DNA from 2 places in the Streptomyces sp. NPDC087440 genome. Region 2 is predicted to be linked to the other one. Evidence: riboswitches for the same ligand, from Rfam matches in the RefSeq annotation. Region 2 holds a riboswitch; the other holds the start of a gene.

Region 1 (5,763 bases), on a different contig from region 2:
AAGAGCTCGGGCTCCTCCTTGCGGACGGTGTCCACGACCTCGAACGCGAAGTTCATGTGCATGGTCTCGTCACGGAACACCCAGTTCGTCCCCGTTGCGAGACCGTGCAGCAGGCCCCGCGAGCGGAACCAGTACACGTACGCGAAGGCGCCGTAGAAGAACAGGCCCTCGATGCACGCCGCGAAGCAGATCAGGTTGAGCAGGAAGCGGCGGCGGTCGGCCTTCGTCTCCAGGCGGTCGATCTTCTCGACCGAGTCCATCCACTTGAAGCAGAACTGCGCCTTCTCGCGGATGGAGGGGATCTCCTCGACCGCGTCGAAGGCCGCGGCGCGGTCCTCCGGGTCGGGGAGGTAGGTGTCCAGGAGCGTCAAGTAGAACTGGACGTGGACGGCTTCCTCGAAGAGCTGGCGGGAGAGGTAGAGCCGCGCCTCGGGGGAGTTGATGTGCTTGTAGAGCGTGAGCACCAGGTTGTTGGAGACGATCGAGTCGCCGGTCGCGAAGAAAGCGACGAGGCGGCCGATCATGTGCTGCTCGCCCGGGGTCAGCTTCGCGAGGTCCGCGACGTCCGAGTGGAGGTCGACCTCCTCGACGGTCCAGGTGTTCTTGATCGCGTCCCGGTAGCGCTCGTAGAAGTCCGGGTAGCGCATCGGGCGGAGGGTCAGCTCGAAGCCCGGGTCGAGGAGGTTCTTTTCGCTGTTGGTGCTCATTACTGGCAGGCCTCGCAGGACTCGGGGTTCTCAAGGGAGCAGGCGAGCGCTTCGGCGTCCGATACGTCCGTCACCTGCTGGGCGGGGAGGGTGGTGGGGGCCGGGGCCGCGGCGGACGCCTGCGAGCCGGCGGCGCGGGCGATCCGGGTGGCCGGGCGCGAGCGCAGGTAGTACGTCGTCTTCAGGCCCTTCTTCCAGGCGTACGCGTACATCGAGCTGAGCTTGCCGATGGTGGGCGTTTCCAGGAAGAGGTTGAGGGACTGGGACTGGTCGAGGTACGGGGTGCGGGCCGCCGCCATGTCGATCAGGCCGCGCTGCGGGATCTCCCAGGCGGTGCGGTAGAGGTCGCGGACCTCCTGCGGGATCCAGTTGAAGCCCTGGACCGAACCGGACGCGTCGCGCAGTGCCTCGCGGGTCTGGGCGTCCCAGACGCCGAGCTCCTTGAGGTCGCGCACCAGGTACGAGTTGACCTGGAGGAACTCGCCGGAGAGCGTCTCGCGCTTGAAGAGGTTGGAGACCTGCGGCTCGATGCACTCGTACACGCCCGCGATCGAGGCGATCGTGGCGGTCGGCGCGATGGCGAGGAGGAGCGAGTTGCGCATGCCGGTCTTGGCGACGCGGGCGCGCAGGGCGTCCCAGCGCTCCGGCCAGGTGGGCGTGACGCCGTAGTGGTCGGGGTGCAGGACGCCGCGCGCGGCGCGGGTCTTGTCCCAGGCGGGGAAGGTGCCCGCGCGCTCGGCGAGGTCGCAGGAGGCCTCGTACGCGGCGAGCATGATGCGCTCGGCGATACGAGTGGAGAGTGCGGCCGCCTCCGGGGAGTCGAACGGCAGCTTCAGCTTGAAGAAGACGTCCTGGAGGCCCATCGCGCCCAGGCCCACCGGGCGCCACGTGGAGTTGGACTTCCCGGCCTGCTCGGTCGGGTAGAAGTTGATGTCCACGACGCGGTCGAGGAAGGTGACGGCCGTGTGGACCGTCTTGTCCAGGCGGTCCCAGTCGATCTCGCCGCTGTCGAGGACGAAGGCGCCCATGTTGACCGAGCCGAGGTTGCAGACGGCCGTTTCGCCGTCGTTGGTGACCTCGAGGATCTCGGTGCACAGGTTGGAGGAGTGGACCGTGTGGCCGGGCTCCGCCGTCTGGTTGGCGGTGCGGTTGGAGGCGTCCTTGAACGTCATCCAGCCGTTGCCGGTCTGCGCGAGGGTGCGCATCATGCGGCCGTACAGCTCGCGGGCCGACATGGACTTCTTGGCGAGACCGGCGGCCTCCGCCTTGCGGTAGGCGGCGTCGAAGTCGTCGCCCCACAGGTCCACCAGCTCGGGGACGTCGGCGGGGGAGAAGAGGGACCACTGGCCGTCCTGGTCCACGCGGCGCATGAACTCGTCCGGGATCCAGTGGGCGAGGTTCAGGTTGTGGGTGCGGCGGGCGTCCTCGCCCGTGTTGTCGCGGAGCTCCAGGAACTCCTCGATGTCCGCGTGCCAGGTCTCCAGGTAGACCGCTGCGGCGCCCTTGCGGCGGCCGCCCTGGTTGACGGCCGCGACGGAGGCGTCGAGCGTCTTCAGGAACGGGACGATGCCGTTGGAGTGGCCGTTGGTGCCGCGGATCAGGGAGCCTCGGGCGCGGATGCGCGAGTACGAGAGGCCGATGCCGCCCGCGTGCTTGGAGAGGCGCGCGACCTGGTGGTAGCGGTCGTAGATGGAGTCCAGCTCGTCGAGAGGGGAGTCGAGGAGGTAGCAGGACGACATCTGCGGGTGGCGGGTGCCGGAGTTGAAGAGCGTCGGCGAGGACGGGAGGTAGTCCAGGCGGCTCATCAGCTGGTAGAGCGAGGCGACCTCGGCGAGAGCCCGCTCGCTGTCGTCCTCGGCCAGACCGGAGGCCACGCGCAGCATGAAGTGCTGCGGGGTCTCGATCACCTGGCGGGTGATGGGGTGGCGCAGGAGGTACCGGCTGTAGACCGTGCGCAGGCCGAAGTACTCGAAGCGGTTGTCGCCGTCGAGGTCGATCAGCTCGTCCAGCGCCGCCGCGTGCTTGGCGACGAAGTCGGCCGTGCGGTCCGCGATGAGCCCTTCGCGGTGACCGACGGAGACGGACTCGGAGAAGCAGCCCACACCCTGGGTGGCGGCTTCGTCCCGGATCGTCCGGGCGAGGAGGCGCGCGGCGAGGCGCGAGTAGGCGGGGTCCTCGGAGATGAGACCGGCGGCGGCCTCGGTGGCGAGCTCCCGGAGCTCGGCGGCGTCCGAGCGCGCGTTGCGCCCACGCAGGGCGGCGGCGGCGACCCGGCCGGGGTCGGTGTCGGTCAGGTCGGCGGTCAGGTCGGTCAGGGTGCGCAGCAGCGCGGTCCCGGGGGCGTCCTGACTGTCCTGACTCTGCTCGGCGATGGCCGGATCGACTGGCGCGATGGTCACGTGGGGGCTCTCCCTCGCTCGGCGCGGGGCCACGGGGAGGAGCGGGGGCGCGCGAGCACACGGCAGCCCGGAAAAGGGCGCACGTCGCCTGGCGTCCACCGGCCCATCCTCGGGGCCCGGACGTATCGGTATCCGGTTCGGTCGAGCCGGATGAGCCGTCGGCAGGTCCTCGGACTTGGCGGTGCGCAAATGCGCACATGACACACCGTTGCGGGACAGTTCCGGATTCTCACCGGATTCCCCTGCGGCGACAGCGAGGACGAGCATACATGTGGTGGGTGCCCGTTGGGGAACCCACCACATGTTGTGTCGCGTGGCGTAACACTTCACCGGCGGAAGCAGGCCGGAGGGCCCCGTGCATAGGGGCTAAAGCCCCAATTCGTACGTCAGCAGGCCCAGTCCGGGCAGCGGTTCCCAGTCCTTCTCGGGCGTTCGTACGAAGCCCAGACGCTCGTAGATCCGGTGCGCGCCGAGCATCGTCGGCTGGGTCGACATCACCAGCCGTACGACGCCTTCCTCGGCCCGTGCGCGGTCGATGCAGGCCCGTACGAGTGCCCCGCCCACGCCGAGGCCCCGCGCCGCGTGCGCGACCGCGAGCATGCGGAATTCGGCCTCGCCGGCGACGGCGATGTCCTGGAGGGGGCTGCCCTGGGGAGCATAGGTGACGGTGCCCAGCACCGTCCCGTCGGCGTCCACGGCGACCAGCAGCTCGGCCTTCTCGGCGCGGGAGGCGGCGTCGCGCAGGACCGGCAGGTAGGTGTCCTGCGCGCCGTGGGAGAGGAGGCCGTCGTCCAGGTAGGCGTGGGCGGTGATCTCGCCCACAGCGGTGTATTCGGCGGGTTCCGCGATGCGGATGCGCATGTCCATGCCCGGCAGTGTGCAACGGCGACGGCCCGGTGTCCCACCCCGTATCGAGGGGCGGGACACCGGGCCGTACGACAGCCGGCCGGACCGGCTCAGCAGCAGGCTCAGCAGCAGCGGAAGCCCTCGCGCGGGTCGCCCTCGCGGGCGTCGGTGCGGCTGCGCTCGAAGGCGCGGCGGGACATGACCGGGGCGTTCGGGTCGTGCGAGCGGGCGTGGGCGACGTAACGGTCGTACGTCGCCTCGCCCGTCAGCTCGCGCACGAACCACCGCAGCCGGGACAGCCGGTGCCGCCATGCTGCCGCGCTGCGCAGGGCTCCCGTGCTCACGTGCCGCAGTGCCCCGGTGCTCATACCGTGCTCTCCTCCTTCAGCGGGCGGCCGTCCGGGCCGAGGCCCGCGGCGGCCAGCTCGGCCTTCTCCTCCTTGGTGGCGAACAGCGAGGCCGGGGCGACGATCTTCGACTTCACGTACGCCGTCTCGCTGAGGGTGACCGCCGCCGGGTGGCGGATCGCCTTCAGGCAGGCGCGGCAGGCCTCGAAGAGGACGACCACGATCAGTACGGCGAAGAGGATCGAAAGGACGCCGTCCACCGTGGAGTTGGTGACGATGGTCTCCATCTGCTCCCGGTTCTTGGCGAGTCCGACCTTGTCGAGGCCCTTGTCGAGAGCGGTCTGGTAGACGTCGCGCTGGGCGAAGAAGCCGACCTTGGGGTCGTCGGAGAAGATCTTCTGCCAGCTCGCGGTGAGCGTGACCGCGACGTCCCACAGCAGCGGAACGGCCGTCACCCAGGCGTACTTGAGGCGTCCGGACTTGATCAGCAGCGTGGTGCAGACGGCGAGCGCGACGGCCGCGAGGAGCTGGTTGGCGATGCCGAACAGCGGGAAGAGCTGGTTGATGCCGCCCAGCGGGTCGTGCACGCCGACCCACAGGAAGTAGCCCCAGGCGATGACGACGATGGCGCTGGCGATCCAGACGCCGGGCTTCCAGCTGACGTTCTTGAACGGCTTGTAGACGTTGCCCAGCATGTCCTGGAGCATGAACCGGCCGACCCGGGTGCCCGCGTCGAGCGTCGTCAGGATGAACAGCGCCTCGAACATGATGGCGAAGTGGTACCAGAACGCCTTCATCGCGGCCCCGCCGAAGGCCGCCGAGAAGATCTCGGAGAGGCCGAGCGCGAAGGTCGGCGCGCCACCCGTACGGTGCAGCAGGCTGGCCTCCTCGACGTCCTTGGCGGCCTGCGCCAGGGCGTCGGGGGAGATGGTGAAGCCGAGGTTCCCGACCGCCTGGGACGCGGCCTGCACGGTGTCGCCGACCACGCCCGCGGGCGCGTTGACCGCGAAGTACAGGCCCGGGTCGATGATGCAGGCGGCGATCAGCGCCATGATCGCGACGAACGACTCGACCAGCATGGAGCCGTAGCCGATCGTCCGGATCTGCGTCTCCTTCTGGATCATCTTCGGGGTGGTGCCCGAGGAGATGAGGGAGTGGAAGCCGGAGAGCGCGCCGCACGCGATGGTGATGAAGACGAACGGGAAGAGCGAGCCCGCGAAGACGGGACCCGTCCCGCTGGTGGCGAACTTGGTGATGCCGTCCATCTTCAGCGTCGGCAGCGCGATCAGCACGCCCACCGCGAGCAGCCCTATCGTGCCGACCTTCATGAAGGTGGAGAGGTAGTCGCGCGGGGCGAGCAGCAGCCACACCGGGAGGACCGAGGCGAGGAAGCCGTAGACCACCATCCAGATGACCAGCGTGCCCGGCTCCAGCGTGAAGGTCTCCGCCCACGAGGACTCCGCG
Region 2 (5,763 bases):
CCGTGTCCACTTCCGCCTCGGTGAGGAGGCTCGGGGAGCGGCCGGGCACGGAGGACGCGGTCAGCCAGACGCGGCACATCCATTCCAGCTGGGCGGTGCGGTCGTAGGCCTGGGAGAGCGTCGATCCGTACGTGAGCATCCCGTGGTTGCGGAGCAGGCACCCGGTGCGGTCGCGCAGGGCGAGGAGGGCGTTCTCGGCCAACTCCCGTGTCCCGTACGCCGCATAGGCCGCCGTCCGCACCTGGCCCCCCAGCGCCCCCGCCATGTAGTGCACCAGGGGCAGCCGGTCCACGAGCGTCGAGACGGCGGTGGCGTGCACCGCGTGGGTGTGCACGATCGCCCGGGCGTCGGTGGCGCCGTACACCGCGAGGTGCAGGGGCAGCTCGCTGGTGGGGACGAGGGTGCCGAGCACCTGGCGGCCCGAGGGGTCGACCCCGGTCACGTCGTCGGGGGTGAGCCGGTCGTACGGCACACCGCTCGGGGTGAGCAGGACCAGGTCCGCGCCGACCCGCACCGAGACGTTCCCCGAGGTCCCGACGACCAGCCCGTCGGTGACCGACCGGCGGGCCGTGTCCACCAGGTCCCGCCAGGCCGCCGCCACCTCGTCCGTCACCCGTGTTGTCATGTCCCGCATCCTGCCAGCCGGGCGGCGGCGCACTGTAGCCCGGAGGCCGTGGCTCCGTAAGACCGCGTGGTCGTAGCCCGTCGTATTGGCCGGAGATCGACAGGCTCGCCCGGATCTTCCAGTAGCCTCTGCCCAGATTTGTCATGCACGTAGCCATTCCGGGGGGAATCATGGCCCGTGATCACAAACCGTCCCTGCGCCGCGCCCGAAACCGCGCGACACGCCGCGCCCGCAACCGGGCGTCGCACCGCGTCCGAACCCTCTCCGCCGCCGCGGCCGCCACCGCCGCCCTCACCCTGGGTACGACCGTCCTGCTGACCGGCCCGGCCCGGGCCGCCTCCGCACCGCGCGGTCACGACGTCTCCGGGCACCAGAAGAACGTGGACTGGAGGAAGGCCAGGAAGAAGGGGGCGACCTTCGTCTACGTCAAGGCCACCGAGTCCCACACCTACCGCAACCCCTATTTCTCCCAGCAGTACAACGGCTCCCGCGCGGCCGACATCAAGCGCGGGGCGTATCACTTCGCCCTGCCGCACCAGTCCTCGGGCCGGGTCCAGGCCGCCCACTTCGTACGCAACGGAGGGGGTTGGCGGAACGACGGGAAGACGCTGCCGCCCGCCGTCGACCTGGAGAACAACCCGTACAAGAAGATCAACAAGAAGAACAAGTGCTACGGCCTCACCCCCGCCCAGATGCGGCGGTGGATCGCGTCCTTCAGCGACGAGGTGCGCCGCAGGACCGGCCGCCGCCCAGTGATCTACACGACCACGCTCTGGTGGAACGACTGCACCGGCCGCAGCACCGCCTTCGGCCGGAACCACGCGCTGTGGCTGGCGCGCTACAGCACCTCGCCGGGTCCGCTGCCCGCGGGCTGGTCGTACTGGACGATCTGGCAGTTCGACAACGGCCGGGGTTCACTTCCGGGTGACCAGAATCTCTTCAACGGGTCGCACGGCAGGCTGAGCGCCTTCACCCGGCGTTGACGCCCCGGGCGCCCCTAGGGAGAACCCGCCCGCACCGCCGTTCCGGTGAAAAGCGGAACGGCGGTGCGGCGTTTCGGGTCACCGTGATGCCCCATCCAGTTCATCTTCCGTTCACTCAGGTTGCTTACGTTCCAACGGCCACTGACCTCAAACGATTGCCTGGGTAAATGGAACACATCACGCTCCTTCTCGGAATCGTGATCGTGACCGCTCTCGTGTTCGATTTCACGAACGGTTTCCACGACACTGCCAACGCGATGGCGACCACCATCTCGACCGGCGCACTCAAGCCCAAGACGGCGGTGGCCATGTCCGCCGTGCTCAACCTCGTTGGTGCCTTCCTCTCCGTGGAGGTCGCCAAGACGATCTCCGGCGGGCTCATCAACGAGAGCGGCATCACGACAGAAGTGATCTTCGCGGCGCTGGTCGGCGCGATCCTCTGGAACCTGTTGACCTGGCTGATCGGCCTGCCGTCCAGTTCCTCCCACGCACTCTTCGGCGGCCTCATCGGCGCCACCCTGATGTCGGTGGGCGCCTCCGGCGTCAACGGCAGCGTCGTCATCACCAAGGTGCTGCTGCCCGCGATCGCCGCGCCGATCGTCGCCGGCATCGCCGCGTACCTCGCCACGAAGCTCACCTTCAAGCTGGCGAGCAAGACCGACGAGAAGGCCACCGCCAAGGGCTACCGGGCGGGCCAGATCGCCTCCGCCGGTCTCGTCTCGCTGGCGCACGGCACCAACGACGCGCAGAAGACCATGGGTGTCATCACCCTGGCCCTGGTCACCGGCAACGTGCTGGCCCCCGGCGCCAACCCCCCGATGTGGGTCATCGTCTCGGCCGGTGTCGCCATCGCGCTCGGCACCTACCTCGGCGGCTGGCGCATCATCCGCACCATGGGCAAGGGCCTCACGGACCTGCGTCCGCCGCAGGGCTTCGCCGCCCAGACCGGCGCCGCGACGGTCATCCTGGCCTCCTCGCACCTCGGTTTCTCCCTCTCCACCACGCAGGTCTGCTCCGGCTCCGTGATGGGCGCGGGCCTGGGCCGCAAGGGCGGCGTGGTCCGCTGGTCGACCGCGACCCGGATGTTCGTGGCGTGGGGTCTGACCCTGCCCGCCGCGGGCGCGGTCGCCGCGGCCGCCGAGTTCCTCACCGGTCAGGGCACGTGGGGCGTCACCGTCGTCGCGATCCTGCTGGTGGCCGGGTCCGCCGCGATCTGGGCGCTGTCGCGCCGCAAGCCGGTCACCGCCGACGACCTCGACGAGACGGCTGCCGCCGCCGAGCCCGCGGGCGTCGTCACCACGGCCATCGCCGCGGTCACCCCGCCCCCGGCCGGTGTCTTCCCGAGCGAGGCCACGTACTCGGCCACCGGTGATCTGAAGACCACCCTCCACTCCCCCACCGCCGACCCGGTCCGCCCGGCCGCATCGGTCTAAGGACACACGCGACATGAACATCGACTGGGCAGCTCTCGGCACCGTCTTCGGTGTCAGCCTCGTGGCCACCGTCGCCCTGGTGGGCCTGTTCACCCTGGGCATCGTGGGCCTCTCCAAGCAGACCGCGGCCGCCGCCTCGGGCGGCTCCGCCCCGATGGCCCGCACCGGCGCGTACGCCTGCTTCGCGCTGTGCGCGGCGGCGGTGGCGTACGGGATCTTCCTGATCGTCGCCTGACGCGCACACCCGCCCGTCACCCGACCCGCACCCCCTTCGAACCGCCCCGCGCCCCGTGCGCGGGGCGGTTTCGCGTGCGCCCCCTGCCCGCCCCGTGTGGGCCTCCGCACACCGGACTGCCGCAGGTCAACCCCAGGTTGACGGGTGTTCGCGGGGCGTGGTGGACTGCCGGAGCCAATACGGCGGCATGGAGAGGAAGCCGGTGCGAATCCGGCGCGGTCCCGCCACTGTCACGGTCGATCCGAGAAGGGTCGCGCCGAAGCCAGGAACTCCCAGCCGCTCGTCACCTCGAACCAGGGCGCGGACCCTGAGTTAAGGACACGTCGCCATGCCCGGCTGCGGTACACGCGGTTCCGTTGTCATGCCCCCGTACGCGTTCGCGGTCGGCGCCGCCCTCGGGATGGCCTGCGACGCCGTGTTCGGGGACCCGCGCCGGGGACATCCGGTCGCCCTCTTCGGACGTGCCGCCTCCACCGTCGAGAAGGCCCTGTGGCAGGACGACCGGGCGCGCGGCGCACTGCACACCCTGCTCTGCGTGGGCGGGGCCGCCGGAGCCGCCGCCGTCGCCTCCCGTCTCCTGCGCCGCTCCCCCGCCGCCTCCGTCGCGTTGACCGGTGCCGTCACCTGGTCCGTCGTCGGGGGTACGTCGCTGGGGCGCGAGGCCCGGGCGATCGGCGGGGCGCTGGCCGCCGGTGACCTGGAACTGGCCCGCGAACGCCTCCCCCACCTGTGCGGGCGCGACCCGCAGGCGCTGGACGGGCAGCAGATGGCGCGGGCCGTGGTCGAGTCGGTCGCCGAGAACACGTCGGACGCCGTGGTGGGCGCGCTGGTGTGGGGTGCGGTCGGGGGCGTGCCCGGGCTGGTCGCGTTCCGGGCGGTGAACACGCTGGACGCGATGGTCGGGCACAAGTCGGCGCGCTATCGCCGGTACGGGTGGGCCTCGGCCCGTCTCGACGACGTCGCGGGCTGGCCCGGCGCACGGCTCACCGCGGCGCTCGCGGTGCTGGCCGGGGACGACTCACGGGGCGCTCTGGCCGCCTGGCGCGCCGACGCCGCCGCGCACCCGAGCCCCAACGCGGGCCCCGTCGAGGCGTCCTTCGCGGGCGCGCTGGGCGTGCGGCTCGGCGGCACGCTGTCGTACGCGGGGCGGGTGGAGCACCGGGCGGTGCTGAACGGGGAGACGGGGCGTCCGGTGGACGTGCCCGACATCGAACGTGCGGTGCGGCTGTCGCGCCGGGTGGGTGTGCTGGCGCTGGCCGCGTGTGCGGCGGGGCGGCTGGCGTTTTCGTACGCGAAAGGACGTAACGCATGAGCGGCGGCGGACTGCTGGTCGCGGGGACCACTTCGGACGCGGGCAAGAGCGTCGTCACGGCGGGGATCTGCCGGTGGCTGGTGCGCCAGGGGGTGAAGGTCGCCCCGTTCAAGGCGCAGAACATGTCCCTGAACTCCTTCGTGACGCGTGAGGGCGCGGAGATCGGCCGCGCCCAGGCCATGCAGGCGCAGGCCGCACGCGTCGAGCCGACCGCGCTCATGAACCCGGTCCTCCTCAAGCCCGGCAGCGACAAGTCCAGCCAGGTGGTGCTGCTCGGCAAGCCGGTGGGCGAGATGAGCGCGCGCGGCTTCTTCGGCACGGCGGGCGGGAAGACGTACGGGAAGGGTGTTCAGGGCGGGCACCGGGAGGCGCTGCTCGGGACGGTCACGGAGTGCCTGGCGGAGCTGCGGAGCCAGTACGACGCGGTGATCTGCGAGGGGGCCGGCAGCCCCGCCGAGATCAACCTCCGCCGCACGGACATCGTCAACATGGGCATCGCGCGGGCCGCCGACTTCCCGGTGGTCGTGGTCGGCGACATCGACCGGGGCGGGGTCTTCGCCTCCTTCTTCGGCACGACGGCGCTGCTGGCGGAGGAGGACCAGCGGCTGGTCGCGGGGTACGTGGTGAACAAGTTCCGGGGTGATGTGTCGCTGTTGGAGCCCGGCCTCGACATGCTGGAGGACCTGACCGGCCGCAAGACGTACGGCGTGCTGCCCTTCGCGCACGGCCTGGGCATCGACGAGGAGGACGGCCTGCGGGTGTCCCTGCGGGGTGCGGTCCGCGAGTCGGTGGTGGCGCCGCCGGTGGGCGAGGACGTGCTGCGGGTCGCGGTGTGCGCGGTGCCGCTGATGTCGAACTTCACGGATGTGGACGCACTGGCCGCCGAGCCGGGTGTGGTCGTGCGCTTCGTGGACCGGGCCGAGGAGCTGGCCGACGCGGACCTGGTGGTCGTGCCGGGGACGCGGGGGACGGTCCGCGCGCTGGAGTGGCTGCGGGAGCGCGGCCTGGCCGACGCGCTGGCGCGGCGGGCCGCTGCCGGTCTCCCGGTGCTGGGCATCTGCGGCGGCTTCCAGCTGCTGGGCGAGCTGATCGAGGACGAGGTCGAGTCGAGGGCCGGGCTGGTCGAGGGGCTGGGCCTGCTGCCGGTACGGGTGCGGTTCGCCCGCGAGAAGACC

The links. Region 2 has a riboswitch for cobalamin ahead of ACIO3O_RS38545 (cobalamin biosynthesis protein). Riboswitches for the same ligand answer to the same signal wherever they lie in the genome.
Positions count from the first base shown of each region.
Region 1: it holds a riboswitch for cobalamin, as region 2 does, so the genes downstream of both, ACIO3O_RS12020 (ribonucleoside-diphosphate reductase subunit alpha) here and ACIO3O_RS38545 (cobalamin biosynthesis protein) in region 2, are expected to answer to the same signal.

Region 1 covers NZ_JBIUXN010000004.1:205,342-211,104, reverse strand. Annotated here, with positions in the region: gene ACIO3O_RS12025 (ribonucleotide-diphosphate reductase subunit beta) at 1-707, opposite strand, end outside; gene ACIO3O_RS12020 (ribonucleoside-diphosphate reductase subunit alpha) at 707-3,106, opposite strand; cobalamin riboswitch at 3,249-3,390, opposite strand; gene ACIO3O_RS12015 (GNAT family N-acetyltransferase) at 3,473-3,973, opposite strand; gene ACIO3O_RS12010 (YbdD/YjiX family protein) at 4,075-4,320, opposite strand; gene ACIO3O_RS12005 (carbon starvation CstA family protein) at 4,317-5,763, opposite strand, start outside.
Region 2 covers NZ_JBIUXN010000030.1:7,228-12,990, reverse strand. Annotated here, with positions in the region: gene ACIO3O_RS38565 (class II aldolase/adducin family protein) at 1-625, opposite strand, end outside; gene ACIO3O_RS38560 (lysozyme) at 796-1,608, shown strand; gene ACIO3O_RS38555 (anion permease) at 1,776-3,041, shown strand; gene ACIO3O_RS38550 (hypothetical protein) at 3,055-3,276, shown strand; cobalamin riboswitch at 3,429-3,568, shown strand; gene ACIO3O_RS38545 (cobalamin biosynthesis protein) at 3,638-4,588, shown strand; partial or broken gene ACIO3O_RS38540 (cobyric acid synthase) at 4,585-5,763, shown strand, end outside.